2 regions of the Streptomyces halobius genome follow, and region 2 is predicted to be linked to the other one. Evidence: predicted binding sites of a transcription regulator. Region 2 holds the regulator's gene; the other holds the start of a gene.

Region 1 (16,420 bases), 1.7 Mb from region 2:
TTGGCCCGCCCCGGCGCAGAGGTGGGCGACCAGTTCGGTGTGCAGGGTCTCGGTGCGCGGGTCGGCCAGCGCGTCCGCCGAGACGGCCGACAGCGGGCCCGCGCGGTGCCAGTCGATCACCGCCTGCTCGCGCTCGACGACGGCGATCCGGCCCCAGCGCGGTTCGCCCGCCGCCCGTGCCAGCGAGAAGCCGACGCCGAGGCCGCCGATCAGGACGGCGGGTGCCTCCCGGTCGGCCGGCAGCGCGGCGAGCGCGGCGTCGATCAGCAGCCGTTCGGAGCGGCCGTCGGAGGTGTCCATCAGGAAGCAGCCGTTGGCGATGATCTCGTAGACCGCGGGTGCCGCGGGGGTTCCCGAGCCTTCGGGGGTGCCGCCCCGTTGCCGCAACACCACTTCGCCGTAAGGGCCTTGGCGCCGGTCGAGGGTGCACGGGGCCTCCTGGGGACCGGCCGCCGGAGCTGAGGAGGGAACGGAAGCCATACGGTCATCCTGGCCAACGCCGGGCGCGGCGGTCCAACCGCTCGGGGGGCCGCGTCCGGCATTCGGAAGGCACCTGAGAGTCGTCCGGAAGGTGTCCGGAATCATCGCCCTCCGACCCCGGACGTGGCGAATGTCATAAAGGTTGCCTCGTGTGACGCATCTCACTCGCACAGCGGATCATGGGGTGAGCGGACAGGGTGGCTGCGAACGTTGTCCAGTACGGAGGAGCCACGTCGTCCGTCGTTCACCACAGCGGAACAACGTGGTTCACCACAGCGGAAACACGACAACAGCGGAAACACGGCCGAAGGGACACGGGCGTGGCTCACCGTGTGCGCCAGGACGGAAGGGGCTTCGGAACGTGAGCGGGCTTGGCACCGCCGATGGCACATCGGGCGGCACTCCGGCGGTGGGCGGACGAAGCGAGCGTCCCACCGACGGCACATGGGACGGGGGGCGGCCGCCGGAGGGCAGCCTGAGCGGGATTCCCCGGCAGCGCGGGGACGCGGGGGCCGGGGTGCGCGGTGCGGCCGCCCGGTGCCCGCGCACCGGACGACTGCCCTTCCGATGGCGGCCCTGGCGACTGCTGCCCACCCCCGTCGGCACCCCCTTCACCTTCTGGTACGCCGCCCTCCTCGTGGCGACCTCGCTCTTCGCCGACCACGCCGACCCCTCGCTCGTCTCCGAGCTGCTGCGCGGCTCCAGCACCGACGTCGTCCATCTCGCCCGCGCCCCGCTGCTGGTCCTCGTCGCCAGTGCCCTGTGGGTAGCCGGCGGCCTGACCTCCGCGTACGCCATCGGCTTCCTCTTCGTCCTGACGGCGCTGGAGCGGCGGATCGGCGGGCTGCGCACCGCCGCCGTCTTCTTCGGCGGACATGCGCTGGCCACCCTCGCGACCGAAGTGCCGGTGGGCCTGTCCGTCGCCGCCGGACAGCTGCCCGACAGCTCCCTGCACCGTCTCGACTACGGCATCAGCTTCGGCGTGATGACCTGCACCGGAGCGCTCGCGGGCGGGCTGCCCGGCTGGTGCCGCTGGCCACTGCTGGCCGGCGTCGGCTCGCTCGCCGTCACCGACCTGCTCGCCTACGCCGATCCCGTGAGCAACTGGGGCCATCTGCTCTCGCTCACCCTCGGCATCGCGAGCCGGCCCCTGCTCCGCCGCTGGCGCGCCCACCGCACCGGGGACCCGCCGCTCCTCGGTGACCTGGGGCATCCGGCGCTGCGTGGGGAACGGGTGCGCACCCGGCCCGGCCCGGACGGCGCGGCGGCGGGCACCGGCCATCCGCGGCGGCTACCGCGGCCTGGGAGAATGGGTCGTCCATAGTCCCCATCCCAGGAGTTCACGCACGGTGTCCCAGGACCGCCAACCCCCGCATCCCGGCAGCGCCGGCCTCGGCCTGCGGTCCGCCGATCTCGGCCTGCAGGCCGACTGCGGCAGCTGCTTCGGGCTGTGCTGCGTCGCATTGCCGTTCGCGGCCTCGGCGGACTTCGCGATCGACAAGGACGCCGGGCGGCCCTGTCCGAATCTGGACGCCGAGTTCCGCTGCGGCATCCACGCCGACCTCCGGCAGCGCGGCTTCTCCGGCTGCACCGTCTTCGACTGCTTCGGCGCCGGCCAGAAGGTCTCCCAGGTCACCTTCGGCGGACAGGACTGGCGGCAGGCCCCGAGTGCCGCCCGCCAGATGTTCGACGTGTTCCCCGTCATGCGGCAGCTCCACGAACTGCTCTGGTACCTGGCCGAAGCGCTGACCCTGCCGCCGGCCCGCCCCGTCCACGCCGAACTGCGCCGCGCGCTGGAGCAGACCGAACGCCTCACCTGCGGCACCGCCCAGGAACTGATGGAGCTGGACGTCCCGGCACACCGGGGCGAGGTCAACACCCTGCTGCTGCGCACCAGCGAACTCGTACGCGCCAAGGTCCCGGGCCGCAAGAAGGACCGCCGGGGCGCCGACCTGATCGGGGCCCGCCTCAAGGGCGCCGACCTCCAGGGCGCCAACCTCCGCGGGGCCTACCTCATCGCCGCCGACCTCAAGGGCGCCGACCTGCGCGCCGCCGATCTGATCGGTGCGGACCTGCGGGACGCCGACCTCAGCGGTGCCGACCTCACCGGCAGCATCTTCCTCACCCAGTCCCAGCTCAACGCGGCCAAGGGCGACACCGCCACCAAGCTGCCGCCGGCCCTCAACCGCCCCACCCACTGGTAGCGGCCCCACCCCCGCCGGCCTCTTCAAAGGCTCGCTCCGTCTCGCTCATGCCGAAGCCTCGCTGCGCTCGGCCTCGCATGCGCGAGACGCGCACCTTTCATGGCTCACTCGCTCCGCTCGCTCACAGCGAACGCGCTACGGGGAACATTTCCCCTCCCCGCCGCATTGAGTGAGTAAAGCTCAACTTGCCTGCCGAAGGGGAGATCATGGCTTCGACGTCCGCATCGCTCACCCTGCCCGTGCTGCCCCTCGATGACGAGGTCGTACTGCCCGGCATGGTGGTGCCCTTGGACCTGTCCGACACGGAGGTACGGGCGGCGGTGGAAGCCGCACAGGCCGCTGCGTCCTCGGGGTCCCCGGGCACCAAGCCGAAGGTGCTGCTCGTGCCCCGGATTGACGGGACGTACGCGGGCATCGGCACGCTCGGGCGGATCGAGCAGGTCGGACGGCTGTCCGACGGCGATCCCGGCGCGCTGATCCGGGGCCTGGGCCGGGTACGGATCGGTTCCGGCACGACCGGGCCCGGTGCCGCGCTCTGGGTGGAAGGCACGACCGTGGAGGAACGGGTTCCCGAGCCTCTCCCCGGGGCGGTCGCCGAACTCGTCACCGAGTACAAGGCGCTGGCCACCAGCTGGCTGCGGAAGCGCGGCGCCTGGCAGGTCGTGGACCGGGTGCAGCAGATCGACGATGTGCCGACGCTCGCCGACAACTCCGGCTACTCCCCGTTCCTGACCACGGAACAGAAGGTCCAGCTGCTGGAGACCACCGACCCGGTCGCCCGCCTGAAGTTCGCCGCCGAGGCGCTGCGTGAGCACCTCGCCGAACAGGACGTCGCCGAGTCCATCGCCAAGGACGTCCAGGAGGGCGTCGACAAGCAGCAGCGGGAATTCCTGCTGCGCCGCCAGATGGAGGCGGTCCGCAAGGAACTGGCCGAGCTCAACGGCGATCCCGAGGACGAGAGCGACGACTACCGCGTCCGGGTCGAGGCCGCCGAGCTGCCCGAGGACGTCCGCAAGGCCGCCCTCAAGGAGGTCGACAAGCTGGAGCGGGCCAGCGACCAGAGCCCCGAGGGGTCGTGGATCCGCACCTGGCTGGACACGGTGCTGGAACTCCCCTGGAACGAGCGGACCGAGGACGCGTACGACATCGCCGGCGCCAAGCGGGTGCTGGACGCGGACCACGCGGGCCTGGAGGACGTCAAGGAGCGGATCACCGAGTACCTGGCCGTCCGGAAGCGGCGGGCCGAACGCGGTCTGGGGCTCGTCGGCGGCCGCCGGGGAGGGGCCGTCCTCGCCCTCGTCGGGCCGCCCGGCGTCGGCAAGACCTCCCTGGGCGAGTCCGTGGCCCGCGCCATGGGACGCAGGTTCGTCCGGGTCGCGCTCGGCGGCGTCCGCGACGAGGCGGAGATCCGCGGCCACCGGCGTACGTACGTCGGCGCGCTGCCCGGCCGGATCGTCCGGGCCGTCAAGGAGGCCGGCTCCATGAACCCGGTCGTCCTCCTCGACGAGATCGACAAGGTGGGCTCCGACTTCCGGGGCGACCCGGCCGCGGCCCTCCTGGAGGTCCTGGACCCGGCGCAGAACCACACCTTCCGGGACCACTACCTGGAGGTCGAACTGGACCTCAGCGATGTGGTCTTCCTGGCCACCGCCAACGTCCTCGAAGCCATCCCCGAGCCGCTGCTGGACCGCATGGAACTGGTCCGCCTCGACGGCTACACCGAGGACGAGAAGGTCACCATCGCCCGCGACCACCTGCTGCCGCGCCAGCTGGAGCGGGCCGGTCTGGAGCCCGGCGAGGTGACCCTGGAGGACGCCGCGCTGCGCAGGCTGGCGGGCGAGTACACCCGCGAGGCGGGCGTACGGAATCTGGAGCGGACGGTCGCCAGGCTGCTGCGCAAGGTCGCCGCACAGCACGAACTCGGCGAGCGGGAGCTGCCGTTCACGGTCGGGAGCGAGCAGCTGCGCCCGCTGATCGGGCGGCCGCACCACACCCCCGAGTCGGCACAGGACCCGGCCGAGCGGCGGACCGCGGTCCCCGGTGTCGTCACCGGCCTCGCGGTCACCGGCGCCGGCGGCGATGTGCTGTACGTCGAGGCGTCGCTGGCCGATCCGGAGACCGGCGCGTCCGGGCTCCAGCTGACCGGTCAGCTCGGCGACGTCATGAAGGAGTCCGCGCACATCGCGCTCTCCTTCCTGCGCTCGCACGGCGCGGAACTGGAGCTTCCGGTCGCCGGCCTGAAGGAGCGGGGCGTGCATCTGCACGTACCGGCGGGCGCCGTCCCCAAGGACGGTCCGAGCGCGGGCGTCACGATGACGACCGCGCTGGCGTCCCTGCTCTCCGGCCGCCGGGTCCGTCCCGATGTGGCCATGACCGGCGAAGTCTCCCTGACCGGACGGGTCCTGCCCATCGGCGGCGTCAAGCAGAAGCTGCTGGCCGCACACCGTGCGGGGATCACCACCGTCGTGATCCCGAAGCGGAACGAGGCCGACCTGGACGACGTCCCGTCCGAGATCCTGGACAAGCTGGACGTCCACCCGGTCGCGGATGTCCGCCAGGTGCTGGCGCTGGCGCTGACACCGGCGTCGAACGGTCCGGCGCCGCAGGTACCTGTCGCGGCATGAGGAAGGGGTGGCCGGCCTGACGCCGTATCCCGTACGGGAGCCGGGCTGACCACCCCTACCGCAACCATCAATTGAGCAACCCTCGCGGGGCTAAGCCACCTCCGCGAGAGCGGCGCCGGTTCAGGCGCACAGGCAGCTCAGCCGTTGGCCAGCGCCTTCAGCCGGCTGTACGCCCCGTTGAAGCGGTTGTGGTCACCGACCGTCGGGCCGGACGAGGTGTACTGCCAGAAGGTGTGGAAGCTCCAGCCGGCGGGGAGTTCGCCGACCGAGGAGCCATAACGCGGGATCCACAGCGGGTTGATACGGCCGAACGCCGTGGAATTGCCGGTGCACTGCTTCCACCAGCGGGTGGAGGTGTAGAGGACGGCGTCCCGGCCGGTGCGCTTCTTGTAGGTGCGGAACCAGTCCTTCATCCAGTTGACCAGCCCGGCCTTGCTCAGCCCGTAACAGACCGAGCCATAGGGGTTGTACTCCATGTCGAGCGCGCCGGGCAGGGTCTTGCCGTCCTTGGACCAGCCGCCGCCGTGGTCGACGAAGTAATTCGCCTGGGCCGCGCCGCTGGAGGTGTTGGGGGTCGCGAAGTGGTACGCGCCCCGGATCATGCCGACCCTGTACGAGCCGTTGTACTGCTGGGTGAAGTAGGGGTTGGTGTAGCTCTTGGACTCGGTCGCCTTCACGTAGGCGAACCGGACGCCGCTCTTCCAGAGCGTCGACCAGGCGACGTTGCGGTTGTGGCTGCTGACGTCCACGCCGTGCACGGACGCCAGGAGCGAGGGAGCCCCGCCGCCGGGCGCGATGCCCTCGTGTTTGGCGATCTCCGAACCGGCCCAGTCCTGGCCGGGGTGGGTGGGTTCGGGAGCGTAGTCCGTGACCGCGGCGGCGGTGCCGGGCAGTCCGAGGAGAAGGGAGATGATCGCGAGAAGGATGCCGCCCACGGTCGCGAGAGATCGCGCCGGGGGACGGGGGGAGCCGGATCGGCGCACGGTCATACGTGCCTCCGTAGATCTCGTGGATCTCGGTGAGTGACCTGAGGGGGGATGAGAAAGGGGGTGAGGGGGGATGGCGCGCGGGCCGATTCCCGACGGGCCATGCTTGGTGTGACCATGCCAGGAATGCCAATACGCGCGTAGACCACCCTCCCAAAAGAGTGTTACCGGGCTGCTGTTGCTCTAACCCTGCGAAATACTGGCCGAGCTGCGGCTTCGGCCGCCGCTGAAGGAAATTCCAGGGCGGGGGAAAGAGGGAAAGGGCGCTGACGTGCACAACACCGGAGCCGACGGTACGACGGCGAACGGCGAGCCGAGTGGTGTGGACCACGTATTCCTGTCCCTGGAACGGGAGTTGGCGGTATTTCTCCGCCGCGCCCGCGCCTCGTCCGGCGAAATGGCCCGCGAGGTCCACCCCGACCTGGAGCCGGCCGCGTACGGACTGATGGTCCGGCTCGCCGACGCCGGCGCGCAGCGCGCGACCGACCTGGCGGCCTTCTTCGGCGTCGGCAAGGCCACGATGAGCCGTCAGCTGCACGCGCTGGAGCGCCTGGGGCTGGTCGCCCGCGAGCGGGACCCGGCCGACGGCCGGGCCGTCCTGGTACGCATCACCGACGAGGGCCTGGACCGCTTCACCCGGGTCCGTACCGCCCGCCGAGCCCAGTACGCCCGCCGCCTCGCCTCCTGGGACCGCACCGAGGTCGCCGAACTGGCCCGCCTGCTGCACCAGTTGAACGCGGGGCAGGAGGGGCAGGAGGGGGAGGAGGGGCAGTAGCCCCGGCGTCCCCAGTAGCTTCGGCGCGCCCAGCGGCCCCGAGCGGTCCCGGTGGCCAGTGGCTCGGCGATCCACACGAACCACTCAGTCGGCCGACGGGCGTCCGCCGTTTTGTCACGGCGCCACAAAAATCACCGCGGCGTCGTCCCGTGACTTGCCGCGTGGATGTGCCGTGCAGTCCGGGTCCGCGGCCTCCGCCGCCCGTACCTGGTCGATGAGTGCCTGGGGGCCCTGCTTGGTGATCAGTGCCGCGCAGTCCGCCCAGGAGCCCAGGCGGAAGACCTCTGCCCAGCGGCCCGCCCCGTCGGTCAGTGCGGTCAGTGAACGGATCCCGGCGCGCGGGGCGCTGCCGGTGACCGCGCGGGCGGCCACGCCCGGATCGGCGGCCGCGGTGAAGAAGCCTCCCTCGGCGTTGCGCAGGGCCTCGACCGCGCGGGCGTACTCCCGGCCCGCGGCGGCGCGTTCGGCGGAGCCGCGGGGCAGTGCCCGTACGGCGTCCCGCTGTGCGCGGACCGCGGGCGGCAGTTCGTCCAGCCGGGTGTCCAGCACCGGGTGCACCGAACCGTCCGTCCGCTCCAGGAGGAGGACGGAATCCGACAGCACCAGATACTCGACGGTGTGCTCGGACCACCGTGCGGCGACCACCGTCGCCTGCGGAGTGCGCATGTGAGAAAGGTCACAGCTGGATCGGTGGCTGTCGGCGGTGCGGGAGACGGCTGCCGCGAGTGACTCGGACAGCGTCATGTCGCGGTGTGAACCCGACAGTTCGAGCATTGCGCCCCCGAGACGCGCGGTGAACCACGGCACGGAATGGACGCAGCCGACATCGCCCTCCGGGGGCGTCACACCGTCCAGGAGGACCAGGACACCGCCCCGGCCGGAGGCCGGGAGGGCGACGGAAGCGTAGTCCTCGTTTGGGCGTTGGGGATCGCCGGGCTCGGTGGCGAGTTCGATGCGCATACGGGCAAGTCTGACGGAGGGGGCCGCTCCGGCCCGGTGACGGGGCCGTTCCGGTGGCTAGGGCGTACGGCCCGGCCGGCGGCGCGCGGGAAGGGCGGGCCGGAGGCCGCCCGCGGGCTGCGGGCGCGCATCTTTCCAGGGCCGGGGCGGTTCTCCAAACGCGTCCCGGGATTGCGCGGGGTTGCGGCCGTGGGCGGCCGTGCGGGGGAGTTGATGGTCAAACTCCGATTGATGTTCACTCGTTCGGGTGGCCGGCCATCTGTTGCCGAGCCACCGCGCGGCGCCGGTGGAATGGTCATTTTTCCCGGATCATTGGGGCGGGCCAGGACGTTCGTCGCGACGCGCAGAACCGGGCTGTTCCCTTCGCGGATGTACTGCGGGCGGTCGGCGCGTAGCGCCGTCTTCCGGGGTGGAGGTCGGGCGACGGGCGGGCCTGCGCGCAGGTCCGCTCCCGCGAGCGGAAGCGAGCCGGGTCCGCGACGCCACAGGGCGTGGGCAGGCGAGACAGGAATGCGAGCAGCGGTGCGGATGAAGCGGCTTCGGGGCGGCGCAGGGAAGCCGGGAACACCGGCCGGTTCGGTCTCGGGACCGGGCACGACGGACGGCGGCGACGACCGTACGGGACGGCGTCCCGCGCGGGTGCGCAACCGTCTGGTCGGCGCCGTGGCCGTCGTGGCCGTCGCCGTCCTGGGTGCCGGCGCCCCCGCCATCGCCACCGCGGCCGACAACGCGCACAACAGCCAGCAGCTGGTCGACCTGGCCGAATTGAACGCGCGCGCCATCGCGCTCGCACACTCCCTCGCCGATGAACGCGACGCCATGACCGCCTATGTCGCCGCCGGGCGCAGCGCGCGCGGCGGTGCCGACACCGCGCACTCCCAGCGCGCCCGCGTGGACCGGCAGATCACCGAACTGCGTGCCGAGGCCGGTGACTCCTCCGGGGAGAGCGCGGTCTACGCCGCTGCCGACAAGCTCCTCGCCGGGCTGCCGCAGAGCCGTCACCAGGCGCTGTCCGGGCCCGGCTCGGCCGAGGACACCTTCGACGCGTACACCCAGGTCGTCCAGGCGCTGGGCGCCATCAGCGACGACATCGCGCGCGGCCTGCCCGCCCGCGCGGACGCCGCCGACGCCGACACCCGCGCACTGCCCGCCCTCGGCCGCGTCTCCGACCAGGCGGCCGGCGCCCGGGGGCTGCTGCTGGCCGCACTGAACGCGGGCGGCCCGCAGCCCAAGCTGACCGGCGCCGCACAACTCGCGCACCTCCGCGAGCAGGGCGCACTGGCCGACTTCACCCAGTCGGCGAGCCAGAGCGCGCGGGACCGTTACGACCGCACGGTCAACGGCACGGACGTCACCACCGCCGAGCGCTATCTGACCCATCTCACCGACCAGCCCCGTCTGGACGCCGCCGACCGGAGACTCGACCGCCAGCGGGTGCAGGCCACGCTCACCGCCCGCATCGGCCTGATACGCGGCGTCGAGTCGGCCATGGCCACCGCCGACATCGAGCGGCTCGGCGCGCTGCGCGACGACGATGTGACGGAGCTGGAGATCCGCATCGGCCTGGAAGGGCTCTGCCTGCTGCTGGCCGTCGGCGCCGGCATCTGGGCCGCCCGCTCCATGACCCAGCCGCTGGCGGCGCTGCGGATCGGTGCCAAGCGGGTGGCCGAGGACCCCGCGCACGAGGAACCCCTCACCTACAAGGGCCGCAACGACGAGTTCGCCGCCGCCGTACGGTCCGTCAACGCGCTGCACGCCCAGGTCGGCGAGATGGCGCGGCGGACCGCGGAACTGGAGGGCGAGCGCAAGCGGCTGGTCGGCGGCCGGCAGCGGCTGGTCGCCGAGCGCGAGGTGCTCCAGGAGCAGGCCGAGGACCTCAAGGAGCAGATCGCGGACCTCACCGAGCGGCTGGCGGCGCTGCGCACCGGCGTACACGGACGGTTCGTCAATCTGTCGCTGCGCACGCTCGGCCTGGTGGAGCGCCAGCTCGGCGTCATCGAGTCGCTGGAGGAGCAGGAGCACGACCCGGAGCGGCTGGAAACCCTCTTCAAGCTCGACCACTTCGCCGCCCGGATGCGCCGCAACAGCGAGAACCTCCTCGTCCTGGCGGGCGCGGAACACGTCACCTCGCACATGGGCCCCGTACCGCTGCTGGATGTGCTGCGCGCATCGATCAGCGAGATAGAGCGCTACGAGCGGGTCCGCGTCCAGTCGCTGCCGCCGCACTCCCAGGTGGCCGGGTTCGCCGCGGACGACCTCAGCCATCTCGTCGCCGAACTCCTGGAGAACGCCACCGCGTTCTCCCCGCCGGACGCCCATGTCGAGGTCTCCGGCTGGCTGTTGGAGAGCGGCGAGGTCATGCTCTCGGTCCAGGACGAGGGCATCGGGATGACCCCGGAACGGCTGGCGGAGCTCAACGAGCGGCTGTCGGACGCGGCGGCCGCCGCGTCCTCGGAGACCGTTGACGAGGCGCTGGGCCTCGGCCTGTACGTCGTGGTGCGGCTGGCCGCCCGGCACGGCATCCGGGTCCAGCTGCGGGACCAGAAGCAGGGCGGCGTCAGCGCCGTCGTGGTGCTGCCGCGCTCCATACTGCCCACCCGTCCGGCACCGGCCGCCCACCCGGCGGCGTCCCCCGCGGACCTGGTCCCCGGCCGGACCCTGCCCGGGTCGGTCGCCGAGGCGAACTCCAACGCCCTGCCGACGCGGCGGCCTTGGACCGACCGGGCGGCGGCGGCCGGAGTGGCGGGCGGCAGTCGTCCGGTGGGGGACGGCGGGGCCGGGAGTGGTTCGGCGGCTGATGTGGCTGAAGCAGCTGATGTGGCTGAAGCGGTTGATGTGGTTGATGCGGCCGACGACACGGCCCTTGCCGGTGAGGCGCCGCTTACCGATGAGGGGCCGGGTGTTGCGGATGCGCCGCCCGCCGATGAGGTGTCGGGCCCTGCCGATGAGCTGCGTGCCGATGCCCCGCCGTCCGTCGGTGACGCGGCGATCGCCCACGACGCCCCGGCCGTCGACGAGATCCCCGGGCCCGCCCCGCTCGATGACGCCGCGGCCACGTCCGCCGCCGAGGCTGCCGTCACCCCGGATCCCCTGGATGCCCCGGCCACCCCTCCCACCGACCCGTTCGTCGCCGCCGCGGAGCGCGCCGTCGACGCGGCGGGGCTCGGCTCCGCGCCCGGCCGGAGCCCGTACGGCCCGGAGGCACCCGGCCCGTACGCCATCGGCAGCGGCGAGCACGCCCGCCCCGAGGACGACGCGCCGATCGCCCGCGACGTCTTTGCCGCGGACGCCCCGGCCGGCCCGAGCACCGGCGACCGGAGCACCAGCGGGCCGGCCGCCGGCGACCCGTACGCCATCGGCCCGGACCAGCACACCCGCCCGGAACCCGGCACCGCGACGGACGACCCGCAGGACACGGAGCCGCAGAGCACCGAACTGCAGGGAACCGCCCAGCAGAGCACCGCCCCGCAAACAGCCGACTCGCAGGCCGCCGACGCCCCGGCCGCAGATCCGCAGGGTGCCGGTCCGCAGGGTGCCGGTCCGCGAGGCGCCGACGCCCCGCCCGCCGGGGAGCGGCGGAGGACCGGCACCGGCCTGCCCAAGCGCACGCCCAGGATCGTGGCGCAGCAGGCGCCCGCCCCGCGCACCGGCGGCGCGGTCAACGCCGAAGCGCTGCGCCGTCGGCTCGGCGGATTCCAGCAGGGCGCGCGGGACGGCCGGCGCGAGGTCGCGGCCGAGATCGCGGAACGTACCGCTGAGCAGCACATCCCACAGACCGACACCGACGGAGCGGGGGCCCCGGGAGATCGCCACGTTGTCGAGGAGGCACGCGATTGAAGGCGCAAGCGCCGACTGCTCACGGACGCGGACTGAGCAGTCAGGCACGGAATCTGCACTGGTTGCTGACCAATCTGGTCGACGAGGTGCCCGGCATCCGCTCCGTCGCGGTGGTCTCCTCCGACGGTCTGCTGCTGCTCTCCTCCGACCCCGCCCTGGCGGAGGAGACGGCCGGACCCGGCGAAAGTGACGGGCCCAGAGGGTCCAGCGCCGACCTCGCCACCGTCGTCTCCGGGCTCGGCAGCCTCACCCACGGCGCCGCGAAGCTGATGGAGGGCGGGGCCGTCAAACAGACGATGGTCGCGATGGAGGAGGGCAGCGTGTTCGTCATGTCGATCAGCGACGGTTTGCTGCTCGGTGTGCATGCCGCCCCGGACTGCGATATGAGCGTCGTCGCCTACCACATGGCGCTGTTCGTCGGCCGGGCCGGACATGTCCTGACCCCCGAACTGCGCACGGAACTCCGTAAGTCGATGGAGAACGTTCAGTGAGTGAACGCAGTGAGCGAGCCCATGAGAGGTGCGAGCCTCGTGAATGCGGGGCCGAGCGGAGCGAGGTTTCGGCGTGAGCACCCCAAGGCTCCCCAAACGCGGCGGCGGTGAGTGGGCCGCGAAAACCCGGGGTGCGGCCTCGGGCGCGTCGGCGAGGAAGCCGGCGCGCGTCCGGCCGTACTCGCTCACCGGTGGCCGCACACGGTTCGGTCATGTGCTGCTCGTCGAGTCGTTCGTGGCCGCGCTGGACGGCCCTGAGGAGCGGCGTGAGCCGGCCTCGACGGAAGGCCGCTGGGTCGACCGGGTGATGCCGGAGATGCGCGCGATCGTCGAGCTGTGCCGCCGGATGCGCTCGGTCGCGGAGATCTCCGCACTGCTCAAAATGCCGCTGGGTGTGGTCCGGGTCCTGCTCAGCGACCTCGCCGACCAGGGAAGGATTCGTGTGTACGGCACCGGGCACGGCATCGGTCGGCCCGACCGCGCACTGCTGGAAAGGGTGCTGAGTGGACTTCACAGGCTCTGACACGACAGCGGCCGGGCCGATGATGACCGCCGACTCCGTGGGACGGGCCGACGCGCCGGCACCGGACGCCGAAGCGGGCCTGCAGAGCTGGCAGATGGACCGTACGCGGGCACCCATCGCCACCAAGATCGTGGTGGCGGGCGGCTTCGGCGTCGGCAAGACCACCTTCGTCGGGGCGGTCTCGGAGATCACCCCGCTGCAGACCGAGGCGGTGATGACGCAGGCCAGCGAGGACACCGACGATCTGTCCGCCACCCCGGAGAAGACCACGACCACCGTCGCGCTGGACTTCGGGCGGATCACCCTCGACCAGGACCTGGTGCTCTATCTGTTCGGCACGCCCGGCCAGCAACGCTTCTGGTTCATGTGGGACGACCTGGTGCGCGGCGCGATCGGCGCGATCGTGATGGCCGACACCCGGCGGCTGGAGGACTGCTTCCCGGCGCTGGACTACTTCGAGAGCTGCGGACTCCCGTACGTCGTCGCCGTCAACCACTTCGAGGGGACCGAGTCCTACGCCGTGGAGGACGTCCGTGACGCGCTGACCGTGCCGCCGCAGGTGCCCGTAGTGATCATGGACGCGCGCAAGCGGATCACGGTGACCGAATCGCTGCTGGCGCTGGTCGCGCACGCCCTGCAAGCGGCGCCCGAGTAGCGCGCCCGCCGCACCACAGCCCCACCCCCCGAACAACGGCAGTAACGCAGAGAAGAGCGCCGCCATGCGGAAGATACTCATCGTCGGAGCCGGCCAGTCCGGACTTCAGCTCGCCCTCGGTCTCCAGTCCCAGGGGTACGAGGTCACCCTCATGTCCAACCGCACCGCCGACGAGATCCGCTCCGGCCGGGTCATGTCGACACAGTGCATGTTCGACACCGCCCTCCAGCACGAACGCGACCTCCAGATCAACTTCTGGGAGAGCCAGGCCCCGCGTATCGAGGGCCTGGGCGTCTCGGTCGCCGCGCCCGGCAGTCACGCCGAGCCCGGGGGGACGGCGCGCGCCATCGACTGGGTCGGCAGGCTGGACGGCTACGCACAGTCCGTCGACCAGCGGGTGAAGATGGCGGGCTGGATGGAGACCTTCGCACAGCGCGGCGGCCAGCTCGTCATCCACGGCGCCGCCGTCTCCGACCTGGACTTCTTCGCCGGTCGCTACGACCTGACGCTGGTCGCGGCGGGCAAGGGCGAGCTGGTGTCCATGTTCGGCCGGGACGCCGCGCGTTCCCCGTACGACGCACCGCAGCGCTCGCTCGCCGTCGCCTATGTCCACGGTCTGGGCCCGCGCCCCGAGCATCCCGACTTCGACGCGGTGCGCTGCAACCTCGTCCCCGGTATCGGCGAGCTGTTCGTCATGCCGGCCCTCACCACCTCCGGCCGCGCCGACATCCTCTTCTGGGAAGGTGTGCCCGGCGGACCGCTGGACGCCTTCCAGGACATCAGGGACCCCAACGAGCACCTGGCCACCACGCTGGAGCTGATGGAGACGTTCCTGCCCTGGGAGTACGCCCGCGCCACGAAGGTCGAGCTGACCGACGCCCATGGCACGCTGGCCGGCCGTTACGCCCCGACCGTGCGCAAGCCCGTCGGCCGACTGCCCTCCGGCGGCCTGGTCCTCGGTGTCGCGGACGTCGTGGTCGCCAATGACCCGATCACCGGCCAGGGCTCCAACTCCGCGTCCAAGTGCGCCGCCGCCTACCTCGCGTCCATCGTCGAGCACGGCGACCGGCCCTTCGACGGGGACTGGATGCAGGCCACCTTCGACCGCTACTGGACCACCGCCCAGCACGTCACCAAGTGGACCAACGCGATGCTGGCACCGCCGCCCGAGCACGTCCTGAACATCATCGGCGCGGGCGGCCAGGTCCAGAGCATCGCCGACCGCTTCGCCAACGCCTTCGACGACCCGTCCGACTTCGAGAACTTCTTCTACGACCCGGACAAGGCGAACGCCTACCTCGCCTCGGTCACCGGCTGAGGCCACCTTCGCTCCCGGCCCCGGCGGTCGTGCCGCCGCGCACACGTCCGGGCCGGGGGCGTCCCTCGCCGTCACAGCTTCACAGATTCACGGCTTCACAGCTTCACGCCACCACGGCTTCACGACAATCAGGGCTTCACGCATCAGGGCTTCCACGCTCGGCAATTCCGGCTCCCGACCCGGATCCTGATACCACTCGGGCTCCAGTTCCTGGGGCGACTCGGGTTCCTGGACCGGCTCGGGTTCCTGGGCCGGCTCGGGCTCTTGGGCCGGCTCGGGCTCTGGGGCCGGCTTGGGCTTTTGGGTCGGCTTGGGCTCCGGGCCCGGCTGCGGCTCCGGTACGCCAGGATCCGGGCGTACGGCGCCCAGCAGCGGATTCGCCGCGACCGGTGAGATCTCCACGCGCTTGCCCGGCCGGGGCGCATGGACGACCTTGCCGCCCCCGATGTACATCGCCACATGCGTCGCGCCCGGGTAGTAGATCACCAGATCGCTGGGGCGCAGCTCGTCCAGCGGCACATGCGGCAGCTTCTTCCACTGCTGCTGGCTGGTGCGCGGGATCGGCCGCCCCGCGTGCGCCCAGGCCGATGAGGTCAGCCCCGAGCAGTCGAAGGAATCCGGGCCCGACGCGCCCCAGGCGTACGGCTTGCCGATCTGTTTGAGGACGTAGGCGAGCGCCCGTTCGCCGACAGAGGACGGCGCGCTTTCCTCCCCCGCCTTGTGCTTCCCGCCGACCTTGCCGCTCGACAGTGCGGCGCGCTGCGCGCGCTCGACGCCCTGTGCCTCCAACTCGCTCAGCTTCGTGAGCTGTTCCTCGGTGAGGGAGACGAGCAGCTTCTCGACGTCCTTGAGCTTTGCCTGCACCGTGTCCCGCTGCTGCTTGCGCCGCTCGGTCAGCCGGCGCTGTTCGTCGAGCGCGGCGCGGGCCTGCCTGGCGAGCGTGGCGGCCCGCTTCTCGGCGGCGGTGAGCCGGGCGACGGTGGCCGCCTGCTCGGTGGCGGCCTCCTGGAGGAAGTGGCCCTGATCCATGGCCTGTTGGGGATCCTTCGCCATCAGCACGCGCAGGTACGCCGAGAGCCCGGCGGAGAGCTTGCCCTGGTACTGGTGCCGGGCCAGCCGCCCCGCGTCGGCCCGTGCTTCGGCGAGCTGCTTGCGGGCGGTCACCAACTGGCTGTTGAGGGCCGTCGACTTCTGCTGCGCCTTCTTGAGGTCCTCCTGGGTCGCGTTGTACGCCTCCGTCGACTCCTCGGTCTGGCGGTAGAGGGCCTGCAGTTGTCTGAGGAGGGCGCTCGGGGTGCGCTCCGAGGGGGCGAGAGGGGCGGGAGGGCTGGTGTCCGTGGGTGCGCCGGTGCGCGGTCCGCCGTCGATGCCCTCGGTGACGTGCGACGGCCCGCCCTCACCCGTGTCGGAGGAACCCGGCTCCGGCGTCCCGGCCTCCCCTGTCGTCCCGTCAACCTGGCCGCCGGTGCTGCCCGAGGTCCCGCCGTACGGCGACGACCCCGTAGGCGGCGGTTTCGGCCCGTCCTTGGCCAGGACCGATGACGCGGGGAGCGTCGTGGTGACCGCG
Region 2 (12,446 bases):
GCACCAGGGTGCTGTCACCGCCGAGGAACATCGCGAAGATCAGTCGGGGTGCGTCCGAGACCGACATGATCAGCATGGACAGGCCGATGGTCGGCGCCCAGGCGCCGTCGCCACCGAGCTGGCGGGCCATGGTGTGGGTGACCGCGCCCAGGATCAGACCGCCGATGATGAACATCACGCCGGTGATCAGCACCCACGGGATGCTGTTGCCGAGCGTGGCGTTCAGCACATCCTCGCGGGCCTTGTCGAATCCGAAGACGGCCAGCAGACCGTAGAGGAAGGTGACGGTCAGTGCCGGGCCCCACACGGTGTGGTCCCGCATCTGCCAGAAGGTGGGTGCGGGGCGCAGCACGATGCCGGACAGCAGCTGCTTCCAGTGCAACCGGGGGCCGGCCGGCGGGGCGGTGGTCTGGCCGGCGCGGTAGGTGCCGCCGTCGGCGTACTGGCCGTCGGGGCCGTGGCCGCCGTTGTACTGGTCCGGATACGGTCCGTACGCGTCCGGGGCCTCGCCGACGCGGAACTGCTGGGTGTGGCCGGGGGTGTTGTCATTGGCGTACGGCGCGTAGGACTGCTGCTGAGCCTGGTAGCCGCCGTCGCCGAAGTACTCGGGCTCGTCGTGCTGTCCGTGCGGCCGGCCGCTGTATTGCTGCGGTTGCGGAGAGTGCTGCCACTGCCCATGCGGCGGCGGGGGCTGCTGCCCGTACGGTCCCTGCTGTCCGTACGGGGCCTGCTGCCCCGGCTGCTGCCCGTCCTGCGCGGTGCGGGGATCCCGTCCGCGACCCATCCTGAATCCAGCCACGCCTTCGAAAGTACCTGGTCTGCGCGGCCGCGGTGGCGGAGCGGGGCACTGGGCGGGGGTTTGCTGCTGAGCTGTGACATCCCCTAGGGGTAACCCTTAAGGGTTGGTCAAAGGGGGCCCTTAGGGGTTGTGTGGACCCCTTGCAGGCCACAACGGGGTGGGCTCGGGGTGGTATTCCCGCTCGGGGCGCTGTTTCCGTCTGGGGTAGGTGCTTCCGCCCAGGAGGGTGTTTCCGCCTGGGATGGTGCTTCCGTCTCGGGGTGGTGCTTCCGTCTCGGGGGGTGCTCCCTCGAAGGGGGCTGCCCGGGGTGCGGTCTGGCCTCAGGCGCGGCCTGGGTTCAGGGGCGCTCTCTGCCGTGCCGTCACCTGCCATGTCGTCAGGCTCGGTGCGCGGCAGGGCTTCGGCAGCCGCATCAAGACGTAGGTATGCGCCAACACGGCGGCCGACAAAGCCCGTTCAATCCCGCAACCCGCTCAACCCGCTCAACCCGCTCAACCCGCTCAACCCGCTCAACCCGCTCAACCCGCTCAACCCGCTCAGCTCGGTGAATGCCTGATACGGCTGCTCGCTGCCGCGAGCGCTGGCCGTTCTGCATGCCGTTCTACAGAGGGCACTGGCCCGGGTAGACGGAGTGGGCCGTGAATTCGAGCCGGCGCACGGTCTCGCCCTGGTCGAGCTGATGGTGAATGCCCCGGAAACCCATGCCCTCGAAGAAGCACCAGGGGTACGCGGTTCGGTTCTGCGCGCTCTGGACGCCGTAGGGGATGAAGCCGTCATCGGCGAACAGTGGCCTCAGCTGTCCGCTACCGCCTGGCCCGGTCCACGTGCAGACCGTGTAGACAAAGGGGCAGTGCAGCGGGGCGTCGGCCTGTGCCTGGCTCGCCGGGACGACGGCCATCCCTAGAGCCGCGGCGGCAACCGCGGAAAACGTCGTCAACTTCCGCAACATGCGCTTCATTTACGTGTCCCCTCCTGTCGTGTGCGCCCATCTGGGGCGTGACGGTGGGTACGTTAATGAATGCGTACAGTGCGCACTCGGGGTTGTGGGCGGCTCACACGAATGAGTCAAGGGCCGCTGTTCAAACCCGGAGAAGGGGCGTGGCAGGCGTTTCCAGCCATAACACCCATTAACCGCGTCCCATCAACCACGCCTCATGAACCACGCCTCATGAACCACGCCCCATGAATCACGCCCCACCCTCCGCCCCAAACTCCCCGGCCCCAGCTCCCACCCCACCACACACCAAACGGCCGGCCCCGCACTCCGCAGGACCGGCCGTTCCGATGACGTCGCGCCGCTACTTCACCGGCTCAGGCTGCGGCGCGTCCTCCGACTCCGGCTCGCCCGCCGGGTCGAGGGGGGTCCTGACGGACTCCAGCAGCAGCTGGGCCACGTCGACGACCTGCACCGACTCCTTCGCCTGGCCGTCGTTCTTCTTGCCGTTGACCGAGTCGGTCAGCATGACGAGGCAGAACGGGCAGGCCGTCGAGACGATGTCGGGGTTCAGCGACAGCGCTTCATCGACGCGCTCGTTGTTGATGCGCTTGCCGATGCGCTCTTCCATCCACATCCGCGCGCCACCGGCGCCACAGCAGAAGCCGCGCTCCTTGTGGCGGTGCATCTCCTCGTTGCGCAGGCCCGGCACGTTGGCGATGATCTCGCGCGGCGGGGTGTAGACCTTGTTGTGGCGGCCCAGGTAGCAGGGGTCGTGGTAGGTGATCAGACCCTCGACCGGGGTGACGGGGATGAGTTTGCCCTCGTCCACCAGGTGCTGCAGCAGCTGCGTGTGGTGGATGACCTCGTACTCGCCGCCGAGCTGCGGGTACTCGTTCGCGATGGTGTTGAAGCAGTGCGGGCAGGTCGCGACGATCTTCTTCGACGACTTCGGCTTCTTGGTCGACTCGTCCTCGTCGTCCTCGCCGAAGGCCGCGTTGAGGGTCGCCACGTTCTCGGCGCCGAGCTGCTGGAACAGGAACTCGTTGCCCAGACGGCGCGGGGAGTCACCGGTGCACTTCTCGTCGCCGCCCATGATGGCGAACTTGACGCCCGCGATGTGGAGGAGTTCGGCAAAGGCCTTCGTCGTCTTCTTGGCGCGGTCCTCCAGGGCGCCGGCGCAGCCGACCCAGTAGAGGTACTCGACCTCGGTGAGGTCCTCGACGTCCTTGCCGACGACCGGGACCTCGAAGTCGACCTCCTTGGTCCAGGCGAGCCGCTGCTTCTTGGCCAGGCCCCAGGGGTTGCCCTTCTTCTCCAGGTTCTTGAGCATCGTGCTCGCCTCGGACGGGAACGACGACTCGATCATGACCTGGTAGCGGCGCATGTCGACGATGTGGTCGATGTGCTCGATGTCGACCGGGCACTGCTCGACGCAGGCGCCGCAGGTGGTGCAGGACCACAGGACGTCCGGATCGATGACGCCGTTCTCCTCCAGTGTCCCGACCAGCGGGCGCTCGGCCTCGGCGAGGGCCGACGCCGGGACGTCCTTCAGCTGCTCGGCGGACGCCGTCTCGTTGCCTTCCATGTCCTTGCCGCCGCCCGCGAGCAGGTACGGGGCCTTGGCGTGCGCGTGGTCGCGCAGCGACATGATCAGGAGCTTGGGGGAGAGCGGCTTGCCGGTGTTCCAGGCGGGGCACTGCGACTGGCAGCGGCCGCACTCGGTGCAGGTGGAGAAGTCGAGCAGGCCCTTCCAGGAGAAGTGCTCGATCTGCGAGACGCCGAACTGGTCGTCCTCGCCCGGGTCCTCGAAGTCGATCGGCTTGCCGCCGGTGGTCATCGGCTGCAGCGCGCCGAGCGCCACATCGCCGTCCGCCTCGCGCTTGAACCAGATGTTGGGGAAGGCCAGGAAGCGGTGCCAGGCGACGCCCATGTCGGTCTTGAGGGCGACCGTGATCATCCAGATGAAGGACGTCGCGATCTTGATCATCGCGAAGAGGTAGGTGAGGTTCTGCAGGGTGCCGACGCTCAGCCCCTTGAAGAACGCGACCAGCGGATACGAGGCGAAGAACGCGGGCTCGTAGTGGTCGACGCCGTGCTGGGCGCCCTCCAGGGCGTGCAGCGTGACGATGCAGATGCCGACGATCAGGATGACGGCCTCGACGAAGTACGCCTGACCGGTGTTGGAGCCCGCGAAGCGGGACTTTCGGCCCGCGCCGCCCGGCCGGTTCAGCTGCCGGATGACGATCAGGGTGAGGATGCCCAGGGTCGTCATCATGCCCATGCCCTCGACCCACATCTCCCACGGCAGCCAGGTACCGATGAAGGGGATCACCCAGTCGGCCTTGAAGAGCTGGCCGATGGCGTTGGCGATGGTCAGCAGCAGGGAGAAGAAGCCCACTGCCACGAACCAGTGCGCCACGCCGACGATGCCCCAGCGGTTCATCCGGGTGTGGCCGAGGAACTCCCTGACCACGGTGACGGTGCGCTGCACGGGGTCGTTGGTCCGGGAACCGGCGGGTACTGGCTGGCCAACGCGCATGGAGCGGTAGATCTGCGCGATGGCACGGCCGAACAGCGCGACGCCTACCGCGATGAGGACCAGCGACACGATGATCGCGGCGAGTTGCATGGACGGCTCCTCGTGCCTGCGAGAGCGGAAAACTAAGCGGAACTACTAAGCGGTAACTTTTCGGGTCTGCGCTGAGGTTACCCAGTATCCGGGGCCCCATGAAGTCGCCCGGCCGGTGATCTGCGTCGCGCAGGCAACCCTCTGTTGGCCCCTGGCGTCTACGGTTGGCCCTGGCGTCTATGGTGGCAAGTCGGTGGACGGTAAGGCCGACATAAAAGTTGAGTCACTCTGGCTCACCTCTGTTGACAGGCTTCCATCGATGCTGCACTCTTGAGCCTGTTCCACTCAAGTCAGCTGGAGGAATTGAAATGGCACGTGCGGTCGGCATCGACCTGGGCACGACGAACTCCGTCGTCAGTGTTCTCGAAGGCGGTGAGCCCACCGTCATCTCCAACGCCGAGGGCGCCAGGACCACGCCGTCCGTCGTCGCCTTCGCCAAGAACGGCGAGGTGCTGGTCGGCGAGGTCGCCAAGCGCCAGGCGGTCACCAACGTCGATCGGACCATCCGGTCGGTCAAGCGCCACATGGGCACCGACTGGAACATCGACATCGACGGCAAGGGCTTCAACCCGCAGCAGATGAGCGCTTTCATCCTGCAGAAGCTCAAGCGCGACGCCGAGGCGTACCTGGGCGAGAAGGTTGTGGACGCGGTCATCACCGTCCCCGCCTACTTCAACGACTCCGAGCGCCAGGCCACCAAGGAGGCCGGCGAGATCGCGGGTCTGAACGTCCTGCGTATCGTCAACGAGCCTACTGCGGCCGCCCTGGCCTACGGCCTGGAGAAGGACGACCAGACCATTCTGGTCTTCGACCTCGGTGGCGGTACCTTCGACGTCTCGCTGCTGGAGATCGGCGACGGTGTCGTCGAGGTGAAGGCCACCAACGGTGACAACCACCTCGGTGGTGACGACTGGGACCAGCGCGTCGTCGACTACCTGGTCAAGCAGTTCCAGAACGGCCACGGCGTCGACCTGGCCAAGGACAAGATGGCGCTGCAGCGTCTGCGCGAGGCCGCCGAGAAGGCGAAGATCGAGCTGTCGTCCTCCACCGAGACGACGATCAACCTGCCCTACATCACCGCCTCCGCCGAGGGTCCGCTGCACCTGGACGAGAAGCTCACCCGGGCGCAGTTCCAGCAGCTGACCTCGGACCTGCTGGAGCGCTGCAAGACCCCGTTCCACAACGTCATCAAGGACGCCGGCATCCAGCTGTCCGAGATCGACCACGTGGTCCTGGTCGGCGGCTCGACCCGTATGCCGGCCGTCGCCGAGCTCGTCAAGGAGCTGACCGACGGCAAGGACGCCAACAAGGGCGTCAACCCGGACGAGGTCGTCGCCATCGGCGCGTCGCTGCAGGCCGGTGTCCTCAAGGGTGAGGTCAAGGACGTCCTGCTGCTGGACGTCACCCCGCTGTCCCTCGGTATCGAGACCAAGGGCGGCATCATGACCAAGCTGATCGAGCGGAACACCACGATCCCGACCAAGCGGTCCGAGATCTTCACCACCGCCGAGGACAACCAGCCCTCCGTGCAGATCCAGGTCTACCAGGGCGAACGCGAGATCGCGGCGTACAACAAGAAGCTCGGGATGTTCGAGCTGACCGGTCTGCCGCCGGCTCCGCGCGGCGTCCCGCAGATCGAGGTCGCCTTCGACATCGACGCCAACGGCATCATGCACGTCGCGGCCAAGGACCTCGGCACCGGCAAGGAGCAGAAGATGACCGTCACCGGCGGCTCTTCCCTGCCGAAGGAAGAGGTCGACCGCATGCGCCAGGAGGCCGAGCAGTACGCGGACGAGGACCACAAGCGCCGCGAGGCCGCCGAGTCCCGTAACCAGGGCGAGCAGCTCGTCTACCAGACCGAGAAGTTCCTCAAGGACAACGAGGAGAAGGTTCCCGGCGAGGTGAAGACCGAGGTGGAGACCGCCGTCGACGAGCTGAAGGAGAAGCTCAAGGGCGACGACACCGCCGAGATCCGCACCGCCACGGAGAAGGTCGCGGCCGTCTCCCAGAAGCTGGGCCAGGCCATGTACGCCGACGCCCAGGCCGCGCAGGCCGCGGCCGGTGGCGCCGAGGGTGCCGCCGGTGCCGCGGACGGTCAGGCCAAGGCCGAGGACGACGTCGTCGACGCCGAGATCGTCGACGACGAGAAGCCCCGTGACGCGAAGGGCGGCGCGGCCTGATGACGGAGGAGACCCCGGGCTTCGACGAGAAGCCTGACGTCGCCTCCGACACCGGGTCCGCAGGAACTCCTGACGACACGGCGCAGGGTGCCGAGTCCGCCGAAACGGCGGGCTCGGCCCCGGCCGGGGCCGACAAGCCGGGCTCTCAAGAGCCCCAGGACACAGCTCTCCTGGCGCAGCTGGACCAGGTGCGTACGGCGCTCAACGAGCGTACGGCGGACCTCCAGCGGCTCCAGGCGGAGTACCAGAACTACCGCCGTCGGGTGGAGCGGGACCGGGTCACGGTCAAGGAGATCGCCGCGGCGAACCTCCTGTCCGAGCTCCTTCCCACCCTCGACGACATCGGTCGCGCCCGCGATCACGGCGAGCTGGTCGGCGGCTTCAAGTCGGTGGCCGAATCGCTGGAGACCGCGGTCGCCAAGCTCGGTCTGCAGCAGTTCGGAAAGGAGGGCGAGCCCTTCGACCCGACGATCCATGAAGCGCTGATGCATTCCTATGCACCGGATGTCACAGAGACCACGTGCGTTGCCATCCTGCAGCCCGGGTATCGGATCGGTGAACGAACGATCCGCCCTGCGCGGGTCGCCGTCGCCGAGCCGCAGCCGGGCACGCAGACCGCCAAGTCCGGATCCGAGGATGACGCCAAGGGTGCCAAGGCCACGGACGAGGAGAGCGGTGGCCCGGACGAGGGCTGACGTGACAGCACGAGAGAGAACCGCGCGGAAGGAGGGACGTCGGGGATGAGCACCAAGGACTTCGTGGAGAAGGACTACTACAAGGTCCTCGGCGTCCCGAAGGACGCCACCGAGGCGGAGATCAAGAAGGCGTACCGCAAGCTCGCCCGGGAGAACCACCCGGACGCCAACAAGGGCGACGCCAAGGCCGAGGCGCGCTTCAAGGAGATCTCCGAGGCCAACGACGTCCTCGGTGACCCCAAGCGGCGCAAGGAGTACGACGAGGCGCGGGCGCTGTTCGGCAACGGCGGCTTCCGGCCCGGCCCCGGCGGGGGTGGCGGCAGCTTCAACTTCGACCTGGGCGACCTCTTCGGGGGCACTCAGGGCGGGGGCGCCGGCGGCTTCGGCGGCGGGCTCGGGGACGTCTTCGGCGGCCTGTTCAACCGCGGCGGGGCGGGTACGCGTACCCATCCGCGCCGTGGCCAGGACATCGAGTCCGAGGTGACGCTCAGCTTCACCGAGGCGGTCGACGGCGCCACGGTCCCGCTGCGGATGTCCAGCCAGGCGCCGTGCAAGGCGTGTTCGGGCACCGGCGACAAAAACGGTACGCCTCGGGTCTGCCCGACCTGTGTGGGCACCGGTCAGGTCAGCCGGGGCGCGGGCGGCGGCTTCTCGCTCACCGACCCGTGCGCCGACTGCAAGGGCCGCGGTCTGATCGCCCAGGACGCATGCGAGGTCTGCAAGGGTAGCGGGCGGGCGACGAGTTCCCGCACCATGCAGGTCCGCATCCCCGCGGGCGTCTCCGACGGGCAGCGCATCCGGCTGCGCGGCAAGGGCGCTCCCGGTGAGCAGGGCGGCCCGGCCGGCGATCTGTATGTCGTGGTGCACGTCGACGCCCACCCGGTCTTCGGCCGCAAGGGCGACAACCTCACCGTCACGGTGCCGGTCACCTTCCCGGAGGCGGCGCTGGGTGGTGAGATCAAGGTGCCGACGCTGGGCGGCCCACCGGTCAAGCTGAAGCTGCCGGCCGGCACACCCAACGGACGCACCATGCGGGCCCGCGGCAAGGGCGCGGCCCGTAAGGACGGCACCCGGGGTGATCTGCTGGTCACCATAGAGGTGATCGTCCCCAAGGACCTCGGCGACGAGGCGAAGGAATCGCTGGAGTCCTATCGCGAGGCGACCGCGGGAGTGGACCCGCGGGCGGAGCTGTTCCAGGCCGCGAAGGGAGCTTGAGATGGACAGCCGGGGCGGGCAGCGTCGTAACCCGTATGAACTGACCGATGAGTCGCCGGTGTACGTCATCTCCGTCGCGGCTCAGCTCTCCGGCCTGCATCCGCAGACCCTGCGGCAGTACGACCGGCTGGGCCTGGTGTCGCCCGACCGCACGGCCGGGCGGGGCCGCCGCTACTCGGCCCGGGACATCGAACTGCTCCGTACGGTGCAGCAGTTGTCCCAGGACGAGGGCATCAACCTCGCCGGCATCAAGCGCATCATCGAGCTGGAGAACCAGGTCGCGGCCCTGCAGCAGCGGGTCGCCGAGCTGCAGGGCGCCCTGGAGGGCGCGGCCAGCGCGATGCAGCAGCGGGAGGCGGCGGTGCACGCCTCGTACCGCCGTGACCTGGTGCCGTATCAGGATGTGCAGCAGACCAGCGCGTTGGTGGTGTGGCGGCCCAAGCGGTCGTCGGAGTAGCGCGCGAGCCGGGCCGGTGTCAGGGACACCGGCCCGGCTGTGTGCGACTCAGCCCGGTGTGGTGGACGCCTCGACTGCCGAGTCGGCGAAGGGCCGGGGAAACCCGGCCCTCTTGCGGGCTTCGCGCTTCTGCTTCGTGCTTGTGCGGCGCTTCGCCGCTTCCGCTCAGCAGCCGTTGTAGCCCGCCGTCGGCATCGAGAGGCGGCGGTGCACATGCGATTTCATCGCCAGTGTGTAGACCGGCTCGTCGAGGTCGGCGGTCTCCAGGCGTACGCCGGCGGCGGCGCAGCGCGCGGTGAATTCGTCGGCCCCGTCGATGGCGTTCTCCAGCGCCCGGCGGTTGGGCGTCACGAACACATCGACCAGTCCCTCCTCCACATCGCTCCACAGCGCGCTGTGGTCGGCGCGCAGCTGGTGCAGGGTGAGCTGGCAGGTGAGGTGGTAGTCACGGGCCGCCGCCCACTTTTTGCACATGTCGTGCTGGCTGCGGTCGTCGACCAGGAACGGATCCTCGTCCAGTTCGGACAGCGGCATCAGGCAGGCGATCGCCGTCACTCGGACCGAGTTCATCGTGCCCTCCGGGGCGTGGCGACTGTGGGGGCGACGATACCCCCGCAGACGGCCCGGGGTGGAGGGGCCGTACCGGGTGGCGAGGCATAGCCGCAGGCGTGGCAGATCTTCCATCCGTCCTGGTTGACCGCGAGTTGGCCGCCGCAACGCGGGCAGAGCTCGGCGCGGGGCCGCGACCGGGCGGGGTCGGGGCGTCGGGGACGGATCGTCGCGATGCACAGTGCCGACGCCATGCGGTCTCCAGCTGCCGTGATGTGACCGAGAGAGGTCCGAAGAGGTCCGCTGTCTGCGCGGGGCTGTTCGGTTTCCTTCCGTTCCTGGGTACCAGGTGAGGGCCGGGCGACGGATGCAAAGCGGCGGTTTTCGGCCAGGTACGGACCAGTGAGTGCCGGCGCCGGGTCAGGCCCGGCCGAGCGCCTTGGTCACCGCGATCTCGATCATGACGCGGTCGGGGTTGGGCGTCGGTGTCCGCCCGTAGCGCGCGGCGTAACGGCGTACCGCGTCGGCGACGGACTCCGCGTCCGTACGCACCCGTGCGAGGCCCTCCAGCGTCGCCCAGCGGCCGCGGTCCACCTGGCACACGGCGACGGCGGCCCCGCCGGGACCGGCGGCGAGGATGTTCTTGACCTTGGTGCTGTCCTTGCGGGTGATGACCCGCGCGATCCGCTGCCCGGCGTCGAAGGTGACGCCGACCGGGACGACGTGCGGGGTGCCGTCCGCACGCAGGGTGGTCAGGGTGGGCATGAAGTACTCGTCCCAGAAGGCGAGGTACGCGGGGGTGAGGGCGGAGAGATCGTGGGCCATGGGGCAAGGGTAGGCCCGCGTCCCCTATGGGTTCTCGGGCCGTTCCTGGAAGTCGGAGGAGGTCGGTGGTGTCGAGGTCGAAGGAGAAGGGGGCGGGGAGGGGGATGGGTTTGCCGAAGGGGGCAGTGGTGCTGCCCACGTAATCTTCCACGGAAGGTTCGCCGAACAGCGTGATCGTGGACTTGCTCCGGTCAACGAGCAGGTAAAGCGGGATGCTGGCGCGCGTAGCAGTGACGCCTGGCCACTCGGTCGCGATCGGGTTTGCTTGAGGTCACGTCGATGACCAAGGCGACTCCATCACTGGGCATCCAGGACTCGGCGCCCCGGAACAGATGCAGCTCGACGGCCGAAGGTCAGTGTGGGCGGGTGGGTCGCCGGCGAAGGGAAGTTCGGCCGGGTTCACTCCCAGGTGGGATGTCCGTATGAGAGGACCGGCACGCCCCTACGGCGTTGGAGCCGCCTTGAGTGGAATAGACTCAATTTATCGCACGTTGGCGTGAGCAGGGTACGAGTACGAGGAGGAGTACGGGGACGTGGACGCCGATCTCACCAACAAGAGCCGGGAGGCGCTGAGCGCCGCCAATGAGCGGGCGGTCACCGCCGGGCACGCGGACATGACGTCCGCGCATCTGCTGCTCGCGCTGCTGGCCGGGCAGGACAACGAGAACCTCATGGACCTGCTGGCGGCCGTCGAGACGGACGCCGCCGTGCTGCGCAACGGTGCCGAGCGGCAGCTCGCCGGGCTGCCCAGCGTGCAGGGCTCCACCGTCGCCCCGCCGCAGCCGGACCGCGAGCTGCTCGCCGTGCTCGCGGACGCCTCGCAGCGCGCCAAGGACCTCGGCGACGCGTATATCTCCACCGAGCACCTGCTCATCGGCATCGCGGCCAAGGGCGGCAGGACCGGCGAGCTGCTGGCGCAGCAGGGCGCCACCGCCAAGAAGCTGCTGGCCGCCTTCGAGGCGAGCCGGGGCGGGCAGCGGGTGACCACCGCCGACCCGGAGGGCACGTACAAGGCGCTGGAGAAGTTCGGCACGGACTTCACCGCCGCCGCCCGCGAAGGCCGGCTCGACCCGGTCATCGGCCGGGACCACGAGATCCGCCGTGTCGTCCAGGTGCTGTCGCGGCGGACGAAGAACAACCCGGTGCTGATCGGCGAGCCGGGCGTCGGCAAGACCGCCGTCGTCGAGGGGCTCGCCCAGCGCATCGTCAAGGGCGATGTCCCCGAGTCGCTGCGCGACAAGCGGCTGGTCGCGCTCGACCTGGGCGCGATGGTCGCCGGCGCGAAGTACCGCGGTGAGTTCGAGGAGCGGCTGAAGACCGTCCTGGCGGAGATCAAGTCCAGCGACGGCCGGATCATCACGTTCATCGACGAGCTGCACACGGTCGTCGGCGCGGGAGCCGGCGGCGACTCCTCGATGGACGCCGGCAATATGCTCAAGCCGATGCTGGCCCGCGGTGAGTTGCGGATGGTCGGCGCCACCACCCTCGACGAGTACCGCGAGCGGATCGAGAAGGACGCGGCGCTGGAGCGGCGCTTCCAGCAGGTGCTGGTCGCCGAGCCGACCGTCGAGGACACCGTCGCGATCCTGCGCGGCCTCAAGGGGCGCTACGAGGCGCACCACAAGGTGCAGATCGCCGACTCCGCCCTGGTCGCCGCGGCCACCCTCTCCGACCGCTACATCACCTCCCGCTTCCTGCCCGACAAGGCCATCGACCTGGTCGACGAGGCCGCGTCCCGACTCCGTATGGAGATCGACTCCTCACCCGTGGAGATCGACGAGCTCCAGCGCGCCGTCGACCGCCTCAAGATGGAGGAACTGGCGCTCAAGAACGAGACCGACGCCGGGTCCGTCCAGCGCTTGGAGAAGCTGCGCAAGGACCTCGCCGACAAGGAGGAGGAGCTGCGCGGACTGACCGCCCGCTGGGAGAAGGAGAAGCAGGGCCTCAACCGGGTCGGTGAGCTGAAGGAGCGGCTCGACGAGCTGCACGGACAGGCCGAACGCGCCCAGCGGGACGGCGACTTCGACACCGCCTCCAAGCTGCTCTACGGCGAGATCCCAGGCCTGGAAAGGGAGTTGGCGGAGGCCGCCGAGGCGGAGCAGGAGGCGGAGGCGTCCAAGGACGCCGCGGGTGCCAAGGGGCCCATGGTCAAGGAGGAG

What was found. The regulator HspR, encoded in region 2, represses chaperone genes until heat shock. The targets are predictions, from matches to a motif close to TTGAGNNNNNNNNNCTCAA.
Region 1: the regulator HspR is predicted to act here: its motif matches at 2,850-2,868, upstream of lon (endopeptidase La).

Annotation. Positions count from the first base shown of each region.
Region 1 covers NZ_CP086322.1:3,479,595-3,496,014, reverse strand. The annotation lists gene K9S39_RS15910 (spermidine synthase family protein) at 1-480, opposite strand, end outside; gene K9S39_RS15905 (rhomboid-like protein) at 842-1,804, shown strand; gene K9S39_RS15900 (pentapeptide repeat-containing protein) at 1,878-2,684, shown strand; gene lon (endopeptidase La) at 2,891-5,308, shown strand; gene K9S39_RS15890 (lysozyme) at 5,446-6,297, opposite strand; gene K9S39_RS15885 (MarR family winged helix-turn-helix transcriptional regulator) at 6,566-7,069, shown strand; gene K9S39_RS15880 (hypothetical protein) at 7,184-8,029, opposite strand; gene K9S39_RS15875 (nitrate- and nitrite sensing domain-containing protein) at 8,558-11,866, shown strand; gene K9S39_RS15870 (roadblock/LC7 domain-containing protein) at 11,863-12,357, shown strand; gene K9S39_RS15865 (DUF742 domain-containing protein) at 12,431-12,880, shown strand; gene K9S39_RS15860 (GTP-binding protein) at 12,903-13,535, shown strand; gene K9S39_RS15855 (styrene monooxygenase/indole monooxygenase family protein) at 13,600-14,853, shown strand; gene K9S39_RS15850 (C40 family peptidase) at 14,941-16,420, opposite strand, start outside.
Region 2 covers NZ_CP086322.1:5,211,606-5,224,051, forward strand. The annotation lists gene K9S39_RS23690 (Yip1 family protein) at 1-784, opposite strand, end outside; gene K9S39_RS23695 (peptidase inhibitor family I36 protein) at 1,402-1,758, opposite strand; gene K9S39_RS23700 ((Fe-S)-binding protein) at 2,099-4,366, opposite strand; gene dnaK (molecular chaperone DnaK) at 4,675-6,546, shown strand; gene grpE (nucleotide exchange factor GrpE) at 6,546-7,241, shown strand; gene dnaJ (molecular chaperone DnaJ) at 7,287-8,456, shown strand; gene K9S39_RS23720 (heat shock protein transcriptional repressor HspR) at 8,458-8,913, shown strand; gene K9S39_RS23725 (hypothetical protein) at 9,079-9,483, opposite strand; gene K9S39_RS23730 (pyridoxamine 5'-phosphate oxidase family protein) at 9,883-10,287, opposite strand; partial or broken gene K9S39_RS23735 (Uma2 family endonuclease) at 10,343-10,628, opposite strand; gene clpB (ATP-dependent chaperone ClpB) at 10,821-12,446, shown strand, end outside.